Linked DNA regions of Pedosphaera parvula Ellin514. Each later gene encodes a partner of the first gene's protein in a complex. Links are inferred from orthologs where the notes say so. Each region holds a gene or a part of one and is shown in the gene's direction. Other genes may lie near its edges.

Region 1 (10,776 bases):
AGCACAGAAAGTTCGGACGTGGATGAGCGCACCCTGCAGGAGATTTATTGCGCGCCATTTCGCGCCTCCATACATTCGGGACTGGGTGCCGTAATGGGATCGTTTAACCAAATTAACGGCAATTACGTCTGTCAATCCCCGTTGCTAAAAGGCGTGCTCAAACAGCAGTGGGGTTTCGACGGTTTCGTTATGTCCGACTGGGGAGCGAGCTTTAGTCCGAATGCGGCGGCGATCAACGGATTGGATATGGAAATGGCATTAGGCACGCGGTTTGGCACTCCACTGAAGACCGCCATACAAACCGGCATTGTCCCCCTTTCACAGCTGGACAACATGGTTCATCGCATTCTCGCCGCCATGTTCCGCTTTGGTATCTTTGATAATCCAACGAGCGGCAATCTGGCTTCCGATGTGACCAGCGCCGCGCATACACAATTTGCGCACGATGCGGCTGCCCAGGCAATCGTGCTGCTAAAGAATACTGGATCTCTGCTGCCGCTAAATACAGCATCAATCCACTCCATCGCAATAATTGGATCGGCGGCGAGCGTCAACGTTCTCTCAGTCGGAGGTGGCTCAGCGCAAGTGTATCTGCCTTATTACAATCTTCCGTACGATGCAATTACCAACCGCGCCGGTCCCTCCATTACCACCAGTTACAGCGTGGGTGATGGCGGCCACATAGCTGAAGCCGTCCAACTTGCCCAACAATCTGATATCGCGATTGTTTGTGTTGGCGAACAGACTGGCGAGGGCACCGACCGATCCAGTCTCTCCCTCCCCGGCGATCAGGATGCCCTGATCAGCGCCGTGGCAGCAGCCAACCCGCGCACCATCGTAGTAATGTATGTTGGCGCTGGGACGCTCATGCCATGGGCCAGTCAAGTTCCCGCCGCACTGGCCGCATGGTATCCCGGTCAGGAAAACGGCAACGCGCTCGCATCGGTGCTTTTTGGAGACGTGAACCCGTCCGGCAAATTACCGGTGACCTTTCCCGCAAATGCCACCCAGGTGCCTGCCAACACAATCGCGCAGTTTCCCGGCACCAATGGTCATGTAAGCTATTCAGAAAAACTTCAGGTCGGCTATCGTTGGTATGATGCATCCAATGCGTCACCTCAATTTCCATTTGGACACGGTCTATCCTATACTACGTTTACGTACAGCAATTTAGCCATCAGTGCGGTGAATCCCTCGGGACAAGTAACGATCGGATTGGACGTACAGAACTTCGGCAATCGCAACGGGGCTGAAGTGGTTCAGCTCTATCTGGGATTCCCACCAGGTGCTGGCGAACCGCCACGTCAACTCAAGGCATTCAGGAAAGTGCCTGTATCATCCGGCGGATCCACTCACGTAAGCTTCACCCTGATTTGGGAGGATCTGGCCTGCTGGGATCCGATCGCGCATCAATGGGTGGTGCCTCCTGGCACTTTCCAGGTCATGGTTGGTGCCTCGTCCCGTGACATCCGGTTGGCGGGTTCATTTGCCATTTCGTCTCCGCCGCCTCCGAGCGGGGTGGCCAACATTGCTCTCCACCAGCCGATTACTGTGTCATCCATACTGGGCGCAAATTCCCCCGGCTCTGCTGCCGTTGACGGCGATCCAACAACTCAATGGTCGTCCCTGTCAGGCGGCCAACAATCGATGGCCGTGGATCTGGGAGCCGTAAGGGCTCTTGCCCGTGTTCGGTTAGGTTGGGGATCGAACTATGCTTCCAGCTATCAGATTCTTTCTTCCATCGATGCCACCCATTGGACCAACCTCTACAGCACCACCACTGGACCCGGAGGCTTGGAGGATATCCTCGTAAACGAGTCCGGGCGTTTCGTCCAAATCTCAGCGACACAAGGTTTCAACTCCCAGGGCTACTCATTGCAGGAGTTGGAAGTATATTCGCCTGAGCCGGCACTTTCCATCGCCACTTCTGGTACAAACACTGTCCTCATAAGGTGGCCTCTTTACTTAACTGGATTCGGGTTGCAGCAAAATTCCGATCTAAATTCACTGAGTTGGACATCGATCACTCAGACCCCAACCGTAATTGTCGGGATGAACGAGGTCGTCATGCCTGTGTCTCAAAATAGTAGTAAATTCTATCGACTTAAATAATCCTCGCACTTCAGTCTGATTAATCCGCTACTTGCAGAGCCGCCTCACTGTGCGAAAAGCCATTTCTGTTGCTCTCAGGCTTGGAATGGCTTCCTGTGCTCCTTGCTTTAAAGTTGCGAGAGCACCGACACAATTTGCACGCTGAATCGCACTGATTATTTCCGCTCCGCCTGCCGAATGAGCCGTAAATGCGCCAGCAAAGGCATCTCCCGCTCCAACGGTATCAACCGGTCTGACTTGCAGCGTTGGAATTTCTTCAAGTTCGTTCGCGTTTACATAGAGGGTGGCTTTCGCCCCGCGTGTAATGATCAGTTGCCCGACTGCACGTTTCAACAGCGCACGTCGCCATGTAGGAATGTTCCTGGCAATATTTTTAATGTTTAGCCGGAATATCGACTCCGCTTCTCCGGCATTCACAATCAAAGTCTCAATGTGATATTTGCCCCAGGGAAAACCTTCGCGCAGAGGTGATGGATTGAACACCACGGGAACACGGGCACGATTGGCAATGCGTACGGCTTCAACGACTGACTCCAGCGGAATTTCCTGCTGCAAAAGCAAAGCATTCGCGGATTGAATCCGCTGCTGTTGTGCTTTTATAGCCGCGCGCTTCAACTCTCCGTTGGCTCCTGCTGCGACAATGATCGTATTCTCTGCAGCTGAATCAACTGCGATGAGCGCCGTGCCAGTCAAAGACTTAAGCGTTGTTGAAATTCCCGTTACCTCGATTCCTTCTGCTGCCAGAGATTCGCAATACACCCTGCCCTCGTCGTCCTCTCCGACACAACCGATCAGGCTTACACTCGCGCCCTGTCGCGCAGCCGCCACGGCCTGGTTCGCACCTTTTCCACCAAATCGCTTGATCAATTCAGTTGCCGGAACCGTTTCGCCAGCAGATGGAAGCTGTTCGACCAACGCGATATAATCCACATTAAGTGATCCAACCACTACCACCTTTGCACCTGGTTTGCTCATTGGAATTCCTGGGTTGACCGCCTTTCAAAGGCCGTTCCTGTGTTACAGTTTTTTGGTGAAGATGAAGTTCATTTGCTTCGCATGCAACATTTTAGCTGCGACGACTCGCCATCATCCCTAATGTAGTAGTCTTATGGAAAACAGTACGACCCTTACCTTTATTAAGGAAGATCCGTGGCGCATCTTTCGCATCATGGCGGAGTTCGTGGATTCATTTGAAACCCTTTCTCAGGTGGGGCCGGGGGTAACCATATTTGGCTCTGCCCGAACGCCAGCCAGGAATCCTTATTATCAAGCCACGGTCACCCTGGCTCGGGGATTGGCCAAACACAACCTTGCTGTAATCACCGGTGGAGGCCCTGGCATCATGGCAGCCGCCAACCGAGGCGCATCCAGGGCTCATGGCAAATCCATTGGCCTCAACATCGAACTGCCCCTCGAACAAAAAGGTAATCTCTACACTAATATTCCCATCAATTTCCATTACTTCTTCGCACGCAAAGTTTGTTTCGTGAAGTACTCCCTCGGCTTCGTTTTCATGCCCGGAGGCTTTGGCACCCTCGACGAATTCTTTGAAGTGCTGACACTCGTACAAACCCGGCGCATTCCGCGCTTTCCTCTAATACTCTTTGGCAAGACCTATTGGACCGGGCTCATCAAGTGGATGCGAGCCACTTTGGATGCCGGCAAATTCATCAGCGAAGGCGATATGGAGCTCTTCCGGGTCACCGACGATCCCCAGGAGGCCATCGATGTCATTCTTGATTACAAAAATCAAGTCGGCCCACCCGAAGTCGTTCCCAGGGCATTTTCATAGTTTGGTCGAGGTGTTTATTATTTCAATCACTTGCAAATCCTGGCCGCACCATTGAATGTGATGGCCTGATAATTTGAAATTGGAAATTTGAGAATTGGCTTTAAAAATGTATCAAGTCACACAGCTAAAGAATGGTCTTACAGTAGTCACCGCCGAAATGCCCTATATGACCAGTGTCAGCCTGGGCCTGTGGGTAGGCGTCGGTGGGCGTTATGAACCGGCAGAACTAAACGGTGTTTGTCATTTCATCGAGCATCTGCTCTTCAAAGGCACCAAAAAACGCACCGCCCGGGATATTTCAGAGGATGTCGAGGGAATTGGCGGTTACATGAACGCGTTTACGAGTGAAGAAGTCACCTGCTATCATTCCAGGGCGCGTTACGATCATTTTGACGATTTGCTGGATGTCCTCGTCGATATGTTCCTCAATTCCAGGTTTGACCCTGAGGATATCAACAAGGAACGAGGCGTGATCAAGGAGGAGTTGGCCATGTATTTGGACCAACCGCAGCATCTCGTCCAGGAATTGCTCAACGAAACTCATTGGCCGGGTCAACCGTTGGGACGCCCGCTTACCGGCACCGAAAAAACTCTCGACGGACTTTCGCGCCCACTCGTTATTGATTATTTAAAACGCAATTACGTCGCGAATCGCACCGTTATAGCTGCAGCGGGGCGGCTTAAGCACAAGCAGATCGTTAAAGCCGTCTCACGAATCGCTCCACGCTTTCCCCAAGGCCCGCATCCCAAATTTGTTCCGGTCATCGAAGACCAGCAGGCCCCGCGCATCCGGCTGCACACCAAGGAAACCGAGCAGACACAGATTGCGCTCGGCATCAGCACCTGCTCCCGTCATGACCCTCGACGCCATGCTTTGCGCCTCCTCAACACTATTCTTGGAGAAAACATGAGTTCGCGCCTTTTCCAGGTTTTGCGCGAGGATCTCGGCCTTGCCTACTCCGTTTACAGTTCCCCCAGCTATTTCGAGGATACCGGCACCATCACCATCTCTGCGGGACTGGATCTTAAAAACCTGAATAAAGCTCTTAAACTCATTATCCACGAGCTGAAGCGATTGACTGACACTGCTCCCGGTCAGGCCGAGTTCCGCCGCGCCCGCGACTACATCATTGGCCAAATTGACCTCGGTCTCGAAAGCACCGATAATCGGATGATGTGGCTGGGAGAACAATTCCTGGGTTATGGCAAAATCATGTCACCTCAGGAAATGAAACGTCGTGTCAGCCAGGTCACACCAGCGGAAGTCCGTGCCGTTGCCCGCGAGTTCTTACGTCCGGAGCACCTGAACCTGGCCTTGGTAAGTCCGTTGAAGAATGACAAGGCGCTTCACAAATTGCTGAGCATGTAATTTCCAGTTAAATGCGTCCACTCATCCATGAAATAACCACCGCGCATACGCCGGAGTCGCTTGTTGAGCAACTCCAGGGCGAGCCCGGGATTGTGCTGCTGCGGAGCGCATTGTTTGATTCGACTCAAGCGCGTTACTCGTTCATTGCAGCAAGACCTTTTCTGACTGTTCGCTCGTTCGGCTCTCGTTGTGAATTGATCTTCGCTGGAGCAACCCACGTGCAATTCGGCAATCCGTGGCATGTTCTCGATGGTCTCATGGCCCGCTATGAACTTCTGGATGAAGTAGACTTGCCATTTCCGCTCGGCGGCTGCTTTGGCTATTGGGGTTATGACCTGAAAAACTTTGTTGAACCAAAGCTTCCCCGTCGTGCAGTGAATGAACAGGAACTGCCGGATTGCCACGTGGGTTTCTACGATAGTCTCGTCGTTTTTGATCATCGATTGTCCAAGACATGGATTGTTTCCACCGGTCTGAAGCTCGACGGCTCCCGCCACGAAACTCAAGCTCGCAACCAACTGGAGTTCTGGCGACAACTGCTCACCAGCACGCCTTCCGAGCAAATTGGCAGCACTGCACAAGAATCAGCGGACCAGACCATTTCTTCCAATCTATCCCGTGCAGATTTCATTTCCCGCGTCCAGCGCGTCCGGGAATACATTCACGCTGGTGATATCTACCAGGTGAACCTCTCGCACCGTTTATCCGCCCCCTGCCCGTATTCCGGTTGGAAATTGTTCCAGCGACTGGCCGCGGTTTCACCGGCTCCATTTTCTGCCTATCTGGATTGCGATGATTTCCAAATTGCCTCTTCGTCACCTGAATTGTTTCTGCGTCTGAGTGGTTCGCACATCCTGACACGTCCCATCAAAGGCACGCGTCCGCGCTCTGCCGATCCCGACCAGGATGCGCGTCTGACCTACGAACTGCAAACCAGTCCCAAGGAGATGGCCGAGTTGGTCATGATTACCGACCTGTTGCGGAACGATCTTGGCCGCGTTTGTGAATACGGATCTGTGCGCGTCCCTGAACTGGTCCGCCTCGAACGCTATCCTCAGGTGCAACATCTCGTATCCACGGTGGAGGGTCGTCTTCGACCGGATGTGACGCATTTCGCTGCCTTTGCCTCATGCTTTCCAGGCGGGAGCATCACGGGCGCCCCAAAAATTCGCGCGATGGAAATCATTGATGAACTGGAACCAATCACCCGCGGTCCTTATACCGGTTCGATCGGTTATCTGGGCTTCAATCGAGAGAGCCAATTGAATATCGCCATCCGAACTGCCATTCGCAAAAATGATGTTGCCTGGTTCAATGTAGGCGCGGGCATTGTCGCAGATTCCAACCCGGCCGCCGAGTATGACGAAACCATCGCCAAAGCTCGCGGGTTCCTATCCGCGCTCGACTTGCAGGGCCAGGCAGAATTTTCTCCCCAAAGCGCCTCCTGATTTGCTACCTTCTGCGTGCCAGGTTGATGAGCGGTTCCCTTTAACATGACATTTTTGCCACTAGTCGAACGCGAACTACGTGTTGCATCGCGGCTGCGCAGCACGTATTGGATTCGCGCCATCGCAGCCGGGGCGTTGACCGTCGTCGCGATGGCCATGTTGGTATTCGGCGTATTGAGTTCATTTCATTCGCAGGTCGGGAAAGCCATGTTCCACACACTTTCGTACCTGACCATGTTGCTTTGCTTTATCGAAGGTGCACGCAGAACTGCGGATTGCCTTAGCTCCGAGCGACGTGAAGGAACGCTCGGCCTGCTGTTCTTGACCGATCTGCGTGGCTATGATGTGGTATTGGGAAAGCTCGCCGCGACTTCCCTCAATGCAATCTATTCCCTCCTCGCAGTCCTGCCCATCCTGGCGCTTTCACTGCTGATGGGCGGGGTGACACCGGTGGAATTTTGGCGCATGTCTCTCGCCCTGCTGAGCATCCTGTTTCTTTCCTTGTGCATCGGAATCTGGGCCTCGGCATATAACCGGGTAGAAAGACAAGCGCTTGGAACCACCCTGGTGTTTATAGTCATCCTGACAATAGGTCCCTTTTTAACTGGCCAACCCAGTCTCCATCCAGTCAGTCCCGCGTTTGCCTATAGAACCGCCTTTGATGCCGTTTTTAAATACGCTCCCTCCGGTTACTGGAATTCCATACTGATCATGCACGGGTTAAGCTGGGCTTTGCTCATCTGGGCATCGCTGGTTTTGCCTAATCGTTTTCAGAAAGATTTTTCCACCAGCTCTCTGTCAAGCTGGTGGAAACGTGCACTGCAAGGAAGGCGTGGCAAACCCGCGAAAAGAGCAGAACTTCGAACCCGCCTGTTAAACATAAATCCTGCGTTTTGGCTGGCTGCTCGCAACACAGGCCAGGGATTGGCCCTCTATCTCGTTGCACTTGCCATCATTCTATTACACGCCCTTTTCATCTGGGTCGGCAGTCTCAACTGGATGACCGCCTACGTGAGCTGCACTGTGGCCATCAACTTTTTGTTGAAGATGTGGGTCGCCGTCCAGTCGTGTCATTGTCTTGCCGAAGCCCGCCAGAATAATGCCCTCGAAATGCTTCTTTCAACCCCATTGACGGTTGATGAAATAATTCGCGGCCAGGTCCTTGCCTTGAAATGCTCTTTCCTCTTCCCCATTCTTTTGATCCTGGTAATTGAGATTGGAGGCCTGCTCCTCGGAATTGCCGTGGTTGACAATAATTTCCGCTTGGAATCCCTTGGTTTCTCGCTGTTCTTCGGTCTCGCATATCTTGCCATCTTCACTCTCGACATCTTCGCACTGTGTTGGAGCGGCATGTGGTTTGGTCTCTCCTCCAAAAACGAAACCACAGCCATTTTAAAGACCATCGGTTTCATTCTGCTGCTCCCGTTGATTTCCGTTATGTTCTGGTGTTTTGGAGTCGTGTTTTTCGTAGGCTGGCCCATTTTCTGGATTATTTACTCATCCCAGAAGCTCCGGTCTGAGTTTAGAAATCTGGCCACCCACCGTTACTTGGTCAAAACACCGGATACGGTTTTTTTACCGGCATTGGGCCAGCAATCTCCTCCGCCGTTGCCAACCCCTCAGCCTTAAGACAAAGTCCAAAAACAAAGCTTGCTAAAGCTCTTCTGGCAAAAAGAATAGTCATGTGCTCAGCCCTGTCGAATTCACAAACGTTGCGAGGCGTCCTATCTTCACTCGGACTCCTGAGTTTATGCGGCGACGCGCGTTAGCTGTCATCTTTTACATGTTAGGAATCTGCCTTGCCGTTGATTCGGCCAGGGGAGCCAGTGACTTGCCACCTGCCGCCAGCATCAAGGTAGATTTCGCTCACGATATTCAACCCATCCTGGAAAAACATTGTTTTGATTGTCACAGTGCGAAGAAGCAAAAGAGCGGTTTGCGATTGGACGACAAGGATAGCGTTCTGCGCGGCGGGGATTCCGGCAAGCCCGCGCTTGTTGCTGGTAAAAGTCGTGACAGTCAATTGATCCTGCGTGTGGCTGGTTTGGTTGCCCAAGATGAAATCATGCCCCCAAAAGGTGAGCGGCTCACTCCGACACAGATCGGGTTGCTCGAAGCGTGGATTGATCAGGGGGCTTCTTTTCCAGCGAACAGCACCGGTCCGAAGAAACATTGGGCTTACGTAAAACCTAAACGTCCCGAGCCGCCCAAGGTCAAAAACTCCCGCTGGGTGCGAAACCCAATCGATAATTTTATCCTCGCCCGGTTGCAGAAGGAAAACTTAAAGCCATCCGCCGAAGCAGATCGAGCGACTTTGATTCGCCGACTCAGTTTGGATTTGACCGGGTTGCCACCGGACATCGAAGAGGTGGACGCCTTCGTGGCTGACAAGAGCAAGGATGCCTACGAAAAGTTGGTGGAACGTCTCCTTGCAACACCGCATTATGGAGAGAAGTGGGCGCGACACTGGCTGGACCTCGCCCGTTATGCCGACACCACCGGTTACGAAAGAGACCCGGCCCGCAGCATGTGGCTGTATCGCGATTGGGTCATCAATGCTTTCAACCGCGATGTTCCGTTTGATCAATTCACCATTGAGCAACTCGCCGGGGACATGCTGCCGAACCCAACAATTGAGCAACAGATCGCCAGCGGTTTTCATCGCAACACGATGTTGAACACCGAAGGAGGCGTGGACAAGGAACAAGCCCGGGTTGAAACCATCGTGGATCGCGTGAACACCACATCAACTGTCTGGCTTGGATCGACACTGGCTTGCGCTCAATGTCACACGCATAAATACGATCCCTTCACATTGAAGGAATACTACCAGCTATTCGCCTTCTTCAACAACGCTGACGAACCAGACCTAAGTGTTCCCACCTCCCGGCAAACCTCCCGGTTGAAGGAAATACAAACTGAAACCACCCGTCTGGATGCTGAATTCAAAAAGGAAACTCCGGAGTTAGCTGCCGTGCAGATCGTTTGGGAGAAGAGACAACTCGCCGAAGCGATTCCATGGGCCACACTGGACCCGACTTCGTTTACTTCGGCTGGAGGAGCCAAATTTACAAAGCTCGAGGATAAGTCATTGCTTGCGAGCGGCATAAATCCTTCCAACGATACTTACACGGTCACGGCCGGGACCGTTTTGCGAAACATCACTGGTTTGCGTCTGGAAATTATTCCTGATGCGAGCCTGCCCGATCAATCTTCCGGCCGTCGTTCGAACGGCAGTTTTGTGCTGAATCGTTTCGAAGTTGCTGCTGCTCCCAGGGACAACTCGCAAGCTGCCCAATCAATTACTCTGAAAACAGCCATTGCCGATTACACTTCGGAAGGACGCAAGCTGACCACACTACTTGATGGCAAAGCTGATGCTGGCTGGCCAACCTCCGCTGATCATGCAGACTTCAAGACTGAACATGCGGCATATTTCGAATGCGAAAAACCGATCAATTTTACCAATGGCACACTGCTCACCATCACCCTCAGGCATGCTTCGAAATGGCCTGAGGCAAACATCGGACGTTTCCGCTTGGCCATAACAACCAACGTAAATCCAACCGCAGCCTCCAAGTTGCCGGTTGCGGTGCTGAACGCCCTTACGGTTGCGCCTGATCAGCGAAATGAAAAGCAGAAGGCAGAGGTGCTGAGCCGCTTCAGGGTGGATGCACCCGAATTGAAGGTGATTCGACAACAACTGGCCGACCTGCGCAAGGAGGAGACTGAACTCAAGAAGCAGATTCCCACCACTCTCGTGATGAAGGAGCGCGAAGCCCCGCGTGAAACGCACATTTTTATGCGCGGCAATTTTCTCAATGTCGGCGATCGCGTTTATGCCAACGTCCCGGCAGCATTGCCATCGCTTCCTGCAAACCAACCAACGAATCGCCTGACACTCGCGCACTGGCTCATCAGTCCCGAGAATCCGCTGACCGCCCGAGTTACTGTCAACCGTATCTGGGAACAATACTTTGGTCATGGAATTGTGGAAACGGTTGAAGATTTCGGCAGTCAGGGCGAAGCTCCCACTCATCCCGAACTGCTTGACT
Region 2 (10,730 bases), on another replicon or contig:
TGGAAGGTGCTGTTGAGGCGTATCTACGAGTTTTCAAGGATAACGGCATCCAAGTTGAGGTGGTAAGGAGTTGGGTAAGAGATAATGGCTGGACGTTTGAGAATGTTCGAGTGATGCTTTTGAACCGTAGCAATTCATTCTTGCTTACAGCATTCGCGTTCGAAGCAGGTGATTTCGTCAACGCCTATTCGGATACTGCCATTGCGCCGGACGTCCAACGGATGTTTTCCAATTGGGCGATGGAACTCGGAGAGTTGCGTGATTCGAACAGACACCATCTACTTCTTGCCAACCCGATCTGGCTGCGACCTATCATTCGAGCGACGCCCAATATTCTATTCTGGCCGATCTTGTCGCTCTTCCAAGGATTCTGCTTTCTATTGTTTGAAGCACTTATAAGTCAAAGTCCGGCCTTAAAACAAAAATATTTGAAGCGACGAGGGGAATTTTTAGAGCAATATACTTCCCAACTATTCCAGCAGAGGTTTCCTGATGCGGAGTGTTTCAAAGGCAGTAAATGGGAAAATCCTGATGCGGGGGAAAAAGGTGAAAACGACCTCCTTTTGATCTTCGACTCTATCGCCCTTATTGTCGAAGAAAAGTCCGGTGCGATTAATCCGATAGCAAAAAGGGGGGGACTCAGCATCAAACAGGAAATTGAGCAATTGATCACTGAAGCAACAAAACAAGCTCATGCATTCGCCGCCTTATTGCGAGATCATCCACGGAAACACGCTTTTACAACTGAGAGAGGAGCCGTAAACAAAGTTGATGCGTCAAAAATTAAACAAATTTTTTGCTTAACCATCACTTTGGAAAGATTTGGGCCGATAGCGACTCAACTTCCTGGATTGCAGGCTGCGGGCCTTGCAAGGCCTAACGTTCCTCCAGTTCCGACCGTGTCGCTAGCAGACCTTGAGATTGCATTAGAACTTTTTGCAACGCCTTATGAGTTGTTGCATTATTTAACCCGGCGCGCTGCTTTCGAGCTGCACCGCCAGTTTATTGGGGATGAACTCGACCTGCTAGTCTACTATCTTCAAACTGGATTCGCGGAAAAATCTCTACCAGACTCCAAGGTCCTTCTTGTGCTTAGCCGCCTCCGTAGCAAATTGGATCCTTTTTTCATGGGCTCTTCAGATGACGTTCAATTTGAACGTCCCAAACGATCGTTAAGCAAATGGTGGCAACAGATCTTTGAAGCATTAGACAGAAAAGGTGTTAGAAGACGATATGAGATCGGCTGCGTGCTTCTCGACATGCCTGATGAAGATCAACATGCTTTTGAAGATCAATTTGGAGAACTTTCCACAAAAGTAAAACAGCAACTGCATTCAACGTTCGAAAATGTAGAGGCTATTTGGAATCCCGTGAAATCTGCAGTTCTAAACGCCGTCGTGGTGGCTACTCCAGTATTAACAGAAATATACCCCAAGCGTGACTTAGTTGTGAGAAATTTTGCCGAGCGTGCGATGATTGAGACCGGCGCGGACCAAGCGCTTGTCATACTGGTAGATGTGGAACTTGAGCACTGGCCGTATTCAGGGATTTATCTGCTGGACAAAGCTTTAATGTAAAATCCTGCTGCTTAAGACATGCGGTCGATTCGGATGGAATGGTGAGGCCCACAGTGGTGCCGTTGCTGGGAGTTGGCGTCGAGATGACGTTGGTTAGATCAACGGGGCCGGTGGGATTGCAGTCGTCTGACGGACCGTTGGGTGTGAGGAAGCTGGCCGCCGTGAAGTTTCCGGGCGGGTTCACGCGGGATGCGATGGTGTTGTAATAGTTGGTGATGAGCTAGCCGGGGACGGGGTAAACAAAGACGCGAGCGTAAGGGCCGCACACGGAAATTCTTCGGGTGATGGGATACAGAATGTTAACGGGGATGGAAAGAAGTTTTTGAAAGTTTTTGAAGTCTGACCTTTACGGTTTCCAAATCCTCCAGCGTAGTGTAGGCTGATTGTCTGTTTATGGTTCTCGTTATCGACAATTACGATTCGTTTACTTACAACCTGGTGCAATATCTGGGCGAAATGAAGGTGGACCTGCAGGTCCATCGCAATGACCAGATCACGCTTGACCAGATCAAGGACCTGAACCCTGAACGCATCATGATTTCGCCCGGTCCCTGCTCGCCGCGCGAATCGGGTTTGTCCAACGAAATCATCCGCACCTTCGGCCCCAAGCTACCGCTCTTTGGTGTCTGTCTCGGCCATCAATGCATCGGCCATACCTTCGGCGCTGAAGTCGTTGTGAATTATCGCATGATGCACGGCAAAACCTCGCCGATTTCGCATGATGGCAAGTATCTCTTCCAGGACATGCCGAATCCCTTTGCAGCCACCCGCTATCATTCACTCGTGATCAAGCGCGATACCATTCCAGATTGCCTGGAAATTACTGCTGAAACCGACGAAGGCGAAATCATGGGCGTGCGTCATAAGGAATATCCCATCTGGGGCGTGCAGTTTCATCCGGAGAGCATTTTGACGGATCAGGGTCGCACCATCCTGAAGAACTTCTTAAAGCTGAAGTAACCTTTACAAACGGCGTTTCGTCTAGCTCACCAACCATGATGAAACGCGGATTTCTCTTCTGCTTCTTCCTGCTCATTGCCCTGAGCCTTCGTGCTCAAAAATTGCAGGAACCATTTTTTCTTTACGATCCCGCGGATCAAAAGATTCCAGCCACCATGCTGGAGAATGAATTATTTTACGATGCCGGGGTTGCCTCAACTCCTGATGGGTTGTGGTTGGCATGGCTGGAACTTCAACCGGGAAAGGGCGATGTCCTTTGGGTTGGTTGCCGCAAACCTGATGGCAGCTGGTCACAAAAAATCCGCCTCAACACCGAACCTGGTGATTTTGCCAATCCCACTCCAGTCATCGATGCCAAAGGCGAACTTTGGGTTTCGTACGAAGCTGCCAGGGATGGAGATTGGGATGTTTTCGTTCAACAACTCAAGAAGGATGGATCGTTCGCCGCTCCCATCCGCGTCAGTCCCGGTGCAGGCGCCGACATCAACCATCGCGTTGTCGCTGATGCGAAGGAAGGTTTGTGGTTTGTCTGGCAGGGTGATCATGATGGTCAATTCGATATTTTCGCACGGCATGTGACTTCCCATGATCAACAAGAGCCGATACGCATCAGCGACTCACCTCTAGGCGATTGGGCCCCTGCCCTCACGATCACCAAGTCCGGCGATGTCCACATCGTTTGGGATAGTTACGATGGCGAGAGTTACAACGTGCTGGCACGCACTCTGCATGGCAATGAAATTGGCAGGATTGTCACTGTAGCCGACGGCCCTGCCTTCCAGGCGCATGCTCAGATTGCGGCCGAACCTTCCGGGCGGCTTTGGGCTTTATGGGAGGAGGATGGAGAAAATTGGGGCAAGGCTTATCGTGCCCGCACGCCAGGCGAAAAAGATTCCACCCTGATTACCGATCAACTCGGCCCACTCCATCGCTTTCGCCGCTTGCGTCTGGCGGAACTGGATTCCAAATCGCTGGCGGTTATTCGGACTATTGAAATTCCCATGCCCTCCCTGGAAGCCGCCGCCAAACGACCTGAAGCGCGTGCAGGATTCAGATACACCGGGGCTTTCTATGAAGGAGGTCAACTGACAATCGATCCCAAGGGCCGTCTCTGGATTACCTATCGCCACTTTTACACTCCCTGGATCGGCATCGTTCCAGAGCATCACAAACAGGATAGCTCGCTGCTCTACGCAAGGTGTCTCACAGGTGACAACTGGTCAAAACTCTATTCGTTCGAGGTGGGGCAAGGTGACAGCTTACAACGTTTTTCGGCAGTTCCCGGTCAGGATGGCATCGCAACTGTGTGGACGACCGGGCGCACCGATCGTCGGAAATCAGAGAAACCCCACGGTGTTGCGATTGCGAACATTCATTTGGAAGCAGGCACCTCAGCGATTCCAGTGTCCTCTGTCAAAATCGAACAGGCTTCATCACCACATTCCAAACCAGCCAAACATATCCGTCCCTCGACTGAACTCGCTGGCAAGGGCTACGAACTCTTCACTGGCGACCTTCACCGTCACACGGACATTTCGCTCTGCTTTGCCCCGAGCGATGGCTCGATTGACGACGCTTATCGCTATGCCATTGATGCGGCACCACTCGACTTTCTCGGCATCACCGATCACACGCATGACCTGGCCATGGGAAACCCGCTTAGCTTGATCTGGTGGCGCAGTCGGAAGGAAGTGAATCGGCACCAACTCATCGATCGTTTCGTCCCTTTTTATTCTTATGAACGCAGCCGGGTGGACACGGATCATAACGTCATTTCGCTGCGTGACGATATGCTGCGTCCACACACCTATCCGCTCACTCAGTTCTGGACCGAGTTGGATACAAATACCTTCACGATTGCACACCAGCCTTTTAACCGCATTTTGTGGAACTACAAAGACGATGTGCATCGGCCCCTAATGGAAATTTATCAGGGTTTTCGCAATGATGCCAAAGAGAAGGATGCGAAGGAAGGTCTCTTACGCGGCCATAAGTTCGGCATTATTGCCAGCAGCGATCATCTTTCCACTGATGCCAGCTTCGCCTGTGTTTGGGCCGAGAAACCAACGCGCGAGAGCATTTTTCGGGCGATGCAGGCAAGGCGCACGTTTGGAGCCACGGCGCATATCAAACTGAAGGTTTTTGCTGGTGAACATTGGATGGGAGAAAGTTTCAGCACCAACTCAATGTCACCGATCAAAGTCGAAGTGAAAGGAACAGCCCCAATTTCCAGTGTGGATTTACTGGTGGATGGAGACCTTAAGAAAAGTCTTCCAGGGAATGCGGCAGAAGGAACATTTTCCTTCGAACCAGATGGGACCCTCACCGGATCCCATATTTTTTATGTGCGGTTGCAACAAGCTGACGGCAACCGCGCCTGGGCTTCTCCCTTTTGGGTCGAGATCAAGCCCTGACTGTCCAACTCTTTACTGCAGGCGATACACGATGCGGGCCTTGTCCAAATCGTAGGGGGACATTTCCATCTTCACGCGGTCACCCACTGTCAGACGGATAAAGCGCTTGCGCATTTTGCCGGAAATGTGCGCGAGCACCTGATGCTTGTTATCGAGTTCGACTTTAAACATCGTTCCCGCCAAAACGGCCAGGATTCTACCTTCTACTTCAATATGATCTTCCATTACTTTCCTTCACGAACTGCCGGGATTTAAAAACTTGTTTCAGACGTCAAAGGGCAGTCTTTGAAAAGAAACAAAAAAGGTGTGGAACTCCGATGAATCCCACACCATGAAAATGGGGTTCTAACAATTAGCCGCGGTATTCGCGACGAGAACCGCGGTCTCCGCCGCGTCCACCACCACCGCCGCCGCCGCGATATCCACCACCGCCTCCGCCTCCGCCACCACCGCGGTAACCGCCTCCACCACCACCACCGCCGCGTTCTTCACGAGGACGGGCTTCGTTAACCGTTAGCGGGCGACCACCAAAATCAGTTCCATTCAACGCCTGGACAGCAGCCTGGGCGCCTTCCTGGGTTTCCATGGTAACGAATCCGAAACCGCGAGGACGGCCGCTGAATTTGTCCATGATCAAATCAACACTGGTCACCGGACCGTGTTGGGCAAACATATCCTGCAATTCATTTTCAGTTGCAGTAAATGGGAGATTTCCCACGTAGAGTTTAGTACTCATGATGATTTACTTTTCCTTAGACTGACCGTTTCTTTCCAGACCGTTCCCGACCGCCGGGTTTCAAATCATCACTGAATACTCGTTCAACTGAAGATTTTCCTAGCCTTGAAATCGACAAGTTATCTAACAAACACTGTAATCATAAACCTGCATATGGAAAATGCAATGGTTAATACTACTGCTCCATAACGCATCCTGCTGCCTGATTATTAAAGGGTTAAGAACTCTCCCACCAGCTATCAGGTTTACTCTCCATTACAATCCCGAGGTCCGTTTCCACTTGGCTTGGCAGGGTTGGTCCATTACTAAAGAACAAACCTAAATACTATATGACCATCATCCTAGGCTGTCTAATTGGGTTCGTTGCATGGTTTGCCATACGTTATGTTGCGGGAGGGTTTTATACCGTAGACCAAAATGAACGAGCAGTAAAAACCGGCTTCGGACGTGCCGAACGAGTTCCCAATGCGACGACTCTGGATGATCCCATCTCCGAACCTCTCGATGCCGAAGAAAAGGAACGATACAATTACCCTCAAGTTCGGGTAATTCCACCCGGTGGCCCATATTGGAAATGGCCCTGGGAAAAAGTTTATAAGGTGACTGTCTCCACACAGACCCTGAACATGGCTTTCGATCCGGAAAACCGCTCCGCGAATGTGAGCGGGACCATTCTGGAAGCCGTAACCAAGGATCAGTTAAATACCGGGCTCACAGGACAGATTCGTTACCGCATCGCTGAACGGAACCTCTATGCCTACTTGTTTGCAGTAAAAAATCCGATTGCTCACGTCATGGGTTACTTCGTTTCGGTGCTGCGTGAACGGATTGCCAACTTTGAAGCGCCGGCATCATCTTCCAACCCGGCCGACGAAGTTGTCAGCACTTCCGGAATCTCCATCAATGATCTGCGCAAGAACTTACGTGACTTGAATGAACGCATGGACAGCGAATGTCGTTCCTCCTCCGCTCGATATGGCATCGTCCTGGATGCTTCCTTAATTACCGGCATTGATCCGCCGCCCGAGGTGGAATCCGCCCTGGCCGCGATTAACACCGCCCACAATCTCGTCTCTTCGGATATAAGTTTGGCCCAGGCTGCTGCTGACCAGCGCATTGAACAATCGAAGCGCGCGGTGGAAATCGAAACTCTCAAGGCCCAGGCCGAAGTGGAGCCATTGAACTCGCTCGCGAACCAACTCACCGAGTTGAAGCGGAGCGGGAAGGAAGCCCTGCCCTCCTACGTGCGAAATGTACGGCTCACCCTTTTCAACCAGGCACAACAAGTATTTCTGGAGGTAAAAAAATGATTCACCTTTTAATGGCTGCCGCCATCACGTTCGTGGCCTGTTTTATCATAGTGCCCATCCTGCTTGGCGTCTTAAGAATATTCGGCTTATACACCATCGTGGAGGAGCGGCGGTGCCATGTGTATATGCTGTTCGGAAAAGTGGTGACCACCATTGATGAGCCTGGCCTGCACATTCTGTTGTTCAAACTTGGCTGGCGCGCACCAATCATCAATTGGGTTGGGCATCGATTTGTAATCGACCTGCGACTGGATCAGGAATATCTCCGCAGCCAACCGGTGAACTCCGAAGAAGGGGCGCCGATGGGAATTGGAATCTGGTATGAAATGTTCATTAGTGACCCGGTTTCGTATCTCTATAAGAATGCCGACCCTCGCGGTTCACTCGCCGCCAACGTGAGCAACTCGACTGTCCGGTGCCTGAGCAACATGAAATTGGCGGACATGTTGGAGAACCGTCATTCCATGAGCCAGACCGTTCGCACCGAAGTTTCCCCGCAATCCCACGAATGGGGTTACAAACTCGGGTCAGTTTACATTCGCAAGGTTCACTTCCGCGACACCGGCATGATTAAACAGATCGAGGAAAAAGTGGTAAATCGGTTGCGGCAGGTCACCTCTGCAATCAAACAGGACGGGGCCAACCAGGTGAGCATCATCACCAGCACTGCGGAGCGCCAGGCAGCCATTGCCTTTGCGAAAGCAGGCGCCATGCGGCCGCAAATTGTCGGGCAGGCGTTGCAAAAGCTTTCACAGGATCCGGAAGTTGCCGCAGCCCTGTTTGAAATCCTCGAAACCCAGAAAATTATTGCGGGCGAAGCCCGTATCACGCTCATTCCTGAAAAGAGCGGACTAATTACAGAGCTACTGGCGGCTCAACCGGGGAAATAATAATCCAGACCAGGCCGGATCAAAGTCCACCATTCCTGCTGATGACGTCGGCAATCTTCACCGATTTGCCGCCTTGCCGCTTGCTTTCATCAGCAGCTTCCATGAAGGCATAAATGGCAATCGTCTCTTCATTCGGGACTGGAGCAATACCAGTCTGGAAAAAGTTCATGATCTGCCGCACCAACGGGGCGTAATCATCAGTTCCCTTCGCTTGCTCAACCACCGCCTTGCTCCCAAATACAGTTACTTTATGGACCGAAGCAACAGACGAATTCCGAGCTCCTCGAAAGGTTCCCACCCTGCCACCAGCCCACACGCCTGTTGCTACATCCGTATCTGGTGTCGATGTTCGAACGACACTCACACAATCCGGCCCCATCACGGTAAAGAGAGCCTCGGTCGGGTGAATGCCATACCAAAAGAAATCAGGATGATGCTCCTCCAGTTCGCAAGGCCCGTATGAAATGGCTCCCATGATTGTTCCGACGTTGGTGCCTTTTAATTCAACCATGCTATTGTAAAAGCGATAGGCGGAGGAACTGAACCAGGGTGTTTTGCTCTCCTTCGCCAACCTGTTGATTTCCAGGACCTCCTTGAGCGAACTCGCAATCGGTTTGTCGATGAAGACTGGTTTATGAGCTTTGAGCACAGGACGCACCTGCTCCAGTTTGGGCCGTCCATCCAGGCTCTCCAACAAAACCACATCCACCTCTTTGCATAAGTCGTCCACGGATGTCATTTCCTTCACGCCATATTTCTCGCGCAAGTCCCCGGCAATTTTTTCAACACGGTCGGCACTATCTTTAATGTCAGCGCTGCCGCCTTTATAAAAGACGACCACTTTGGCGCCCTCGACATGATTTTTATCGGTGGGATCATTGAAAATCTTCGTAAAAGCCGTGGCGTGCGAAGTGTCGCATCCAATGATACCGATCCTAAGCTCGGCGCCCATGACCCCAGCACTGGCAGAAAGCGATAGAAAACCCAGCAGAATTGCTCTCAAGTTCATATGTAAATAATCGAGGTGAAACGCTAACAGGCCATATTGCACTTGGAAAATGAAATTTGGAAGTGCACAAAAGTGCCATATGACAAATCCCCATTTCGCTTGAATCCGCATACGACTTCTGATTAGCGTAGCCAGTCTTACTGTTAGGTTCTATATTCCTTTAGACTTATATGCCGACGATCGAAAAGTTTTCTTCAAAAGAAACAGGCAGCAAGCCAGCGGCTAAAATCCGCGGGACAATCGCAGCACGCGACGTAATTGCTGAACTCGAAAAACATATCCTGGTGGATGGCTTCAAGATCGTCATAGATCTGGAGAAAAGCCGTGGGTCCATTCTCGTGGACGCCCCCAGCGGCAGGGAAATTGTCGATCTGTACAGCTTTTATGCCTCCACACCCGTTGGCTATAACCATCCCTATCTCAGCCGGCCCGATGTGGAGGCCGATCTGCTTGCAGCCGCGAAGATCAAGGTGGCCAATGCCGACATGTATTCGGTACAGTACGCCACCTTCGTAGATACCTTCGCCCGCGTCATGCCTTTACCACCCCTGAACCGATTCTTCTTTATCGAAGGCGGTGCGTTGGCGGTGGAAAATGCCCTTAAAGCTGCGATGGACTGGAAAGTGCGCAAGAACCTGGCAGCCGGCCTTGGCGAACGCGGCACTGAAATTATTCATTTCGAAAGAGCATTTCATGGTCGTACTGGCTACACGATGAGCCTGACGAATACTGACCCCAAGAAGGTGCAGTACTTCGCCAAATTTCCCTGGCCGCGCATCAGCTCCCCTTACATCGATTACTCCCTGCCAGCAGCACAGCGTGCCCAGGCAGCGGCCGAGAAGGAAAAGCTTGCCGAGAAACAGATTCGCGAAGTCATCGCCCAAAAGGGTCCGGATATTGCCGCCATTATTATTGAGCCCGTTCAGGGTGAAGGTGGAGACAATCATTTCCGCACCGAATGGTTCAAAACTTTGCGCAGCATTTGTGATGAGAATGATATTTTGCTGATTTTTGATGAAGTTCAGACCGGCATGGGATTAACCGGCAAAGGCTGGTGCTGCGAGCATTTCGGCGTCATGCCTGATTTGCTGTCCTTCGGCAAGAAAGCCCAGGTTTGCGGCATCATGGCTGGACCGCGCCTGGATGAAGTGAAGGAAAATGTTTTCCGCGTGCCGAGCCGCATCAATTCGACCTGGGGCGGCAACTTTACCGATTTCGTTCGATCCACACATTTCCTCCGCATCATCGAAGAGGAGAAGCTCGTGGAAAACGCGCGCCTCAAGGGCGAACTGTTCCAAAGCGAGTTGCAGAATCTGGCGCGCAAACATCCGGTGATCAGCGCCGTGCGTGGTCGAGGCTTGATGCTTGCCTTCGATCTCCCCAACGGCACCATGCGCGATGCTTTTTGGAAAGGCTCTTATGAACTCGGATTGCTGGTCGTTCGCTGTGGTGACCGCTCGATTCGGCTCCGCCCGGTCCTTGACGTAAAAGAGGATACGATTGAAGCTGCCTTGCGGATTATGGATGGCGAATGCCGTCGTTTGAATACTTAAACTTTTGCAACTTTTGACCCATGGCTAAATCAACTTCCTCGAGCAAAAAGAGCGCCTTCTCACCCGCAGCCCTGTTTAAGCGGCTGGGACTCCGCGATGTGAATCCCGGTGTGTTTAACGGCAAATGGACCGGCAATGGCAAAGTCATTAACAGCATTTCGCCCATTGATGGCAAGGTGCTGGGCAAGGTGAAGCAGGCCACAGCCGAAGAGTATGAAACATCGGTTCAGGCTGCCGTAAAAGCCTATGAATCCTGGCGCAACGTTCCTGCACCCAGACGC

What was found.
Region 2: the proteins of pabB (region 1) and CFLAV_RS19565 are in contact, whole or in part, in a solved structure (PDB 8RP0), measured with the Escherichia coli proteins. The link is inferred for Pedosphaera parvula Ellin514 from one-to-one orthologs.

Annotation. Positions count from the first base shown.
Region 1 is NZ_ABOX02000019.1:52,315-63,090, reverse strand. The notes cover bases 4,568-7,502. They hold pabB (aminodeoxychorismate synthase component I), read left to right. Parts: upstream 4,568-5,284; coding sequence 5,285-6,721; downstream 6,722-7,502. Other genes in these bases: CFLAV_RS15760 (ABC transporter permease subunit), read left to right, coding at 6,767-7,502; CFLAV_RS15770 (M16 family metallopeptidase), read left to right, coding at 4,568-5,273. In the rest of the region: CFLAV_RS15785 (beta-glucosidase), read left to right, coding at 1-2,112; CFLAV_RS15780 (ribokinase), read right to left, coding at 2,140-3,087; CFLAV_RS15775 (LOG family protein), read left to right, coding at 3,221-3,904; more of CFLAV_RS15770, read left to right, coding at 4,011-4,567; more of CFLAV_RS15760, read left to right, coding at 7,503-8,350; CFLAV_RS15755 (PSD1 and planctomycete cytochrome C domain-containing protein), read left to right, coding at 8,505-10,776. UniProt on the Escherichia coli protein: Part of a heterodimeric complex that catalyzes the two-step biosynthesis of 4-amino-4-deoxychorismate (ADC), a precursor of p-aminobenzoate (PABA) and tetrahydrofolate.
Region 2 is NZ_ABOX02000028.1:11,255-21,984, reverse strand. The notes cover bases 865-3,753. They hold CFLAV_RS19565 (anthranilate synthase component II), read left to right. Parts: upstream 865-1,970; coding sequence 1,971-2,537; downstream 2,538-3,753. Other genes in these bases: CFLAV_RS19560 (DUF3604 domain-containing protein), read left to right, coding at 2,573-3,753; CFLAV_RS35615 (hypothetical protein), read left to right, coding at 1,616-1,783; CFLAV_RS19570 (hypothetical protein), read left to right, coding at 865-1,577. In the rest of the region: more of CFLAV_RS19570, read left to right, coding at 1-864; more of CFLAV_RS19560, read left to right, coding at 3,754-4,951; infA (translation initiation factor IF-1), read right to left, coding at 4,964-5,176; CFLAV_RS19550 (RNA recognition motif domain-containing protein), read right to left, coding at 5,304-5,687; CFLAV_RS19545 (SPFH domain-containing protein), read left to right, coding at 6,017-6,997; CFLAV_RS19540 (SPFH domain-containing protein), read left to right, coding at 6,994-7,887; CFLAV_RS19535 (Gfo/Idh/MocA family protein), read right to left, coding at 7,907-8,896; lat (L-lysine 6-transaminase), read left to right, coding at 9,067-10,449; amaB (L-piperidine-6-carboxylate dehydrogenase), read left to right, coding at 10,470-10,730. UniProt on the Escherichia coli protein: Part of a heterodimeric complex that catalyzes the two-step biosynthesis of 4-amino-4-deoxychorismate (ADC), a precursor of p-aminobenzoate (PABA) and tetrahydrofolate.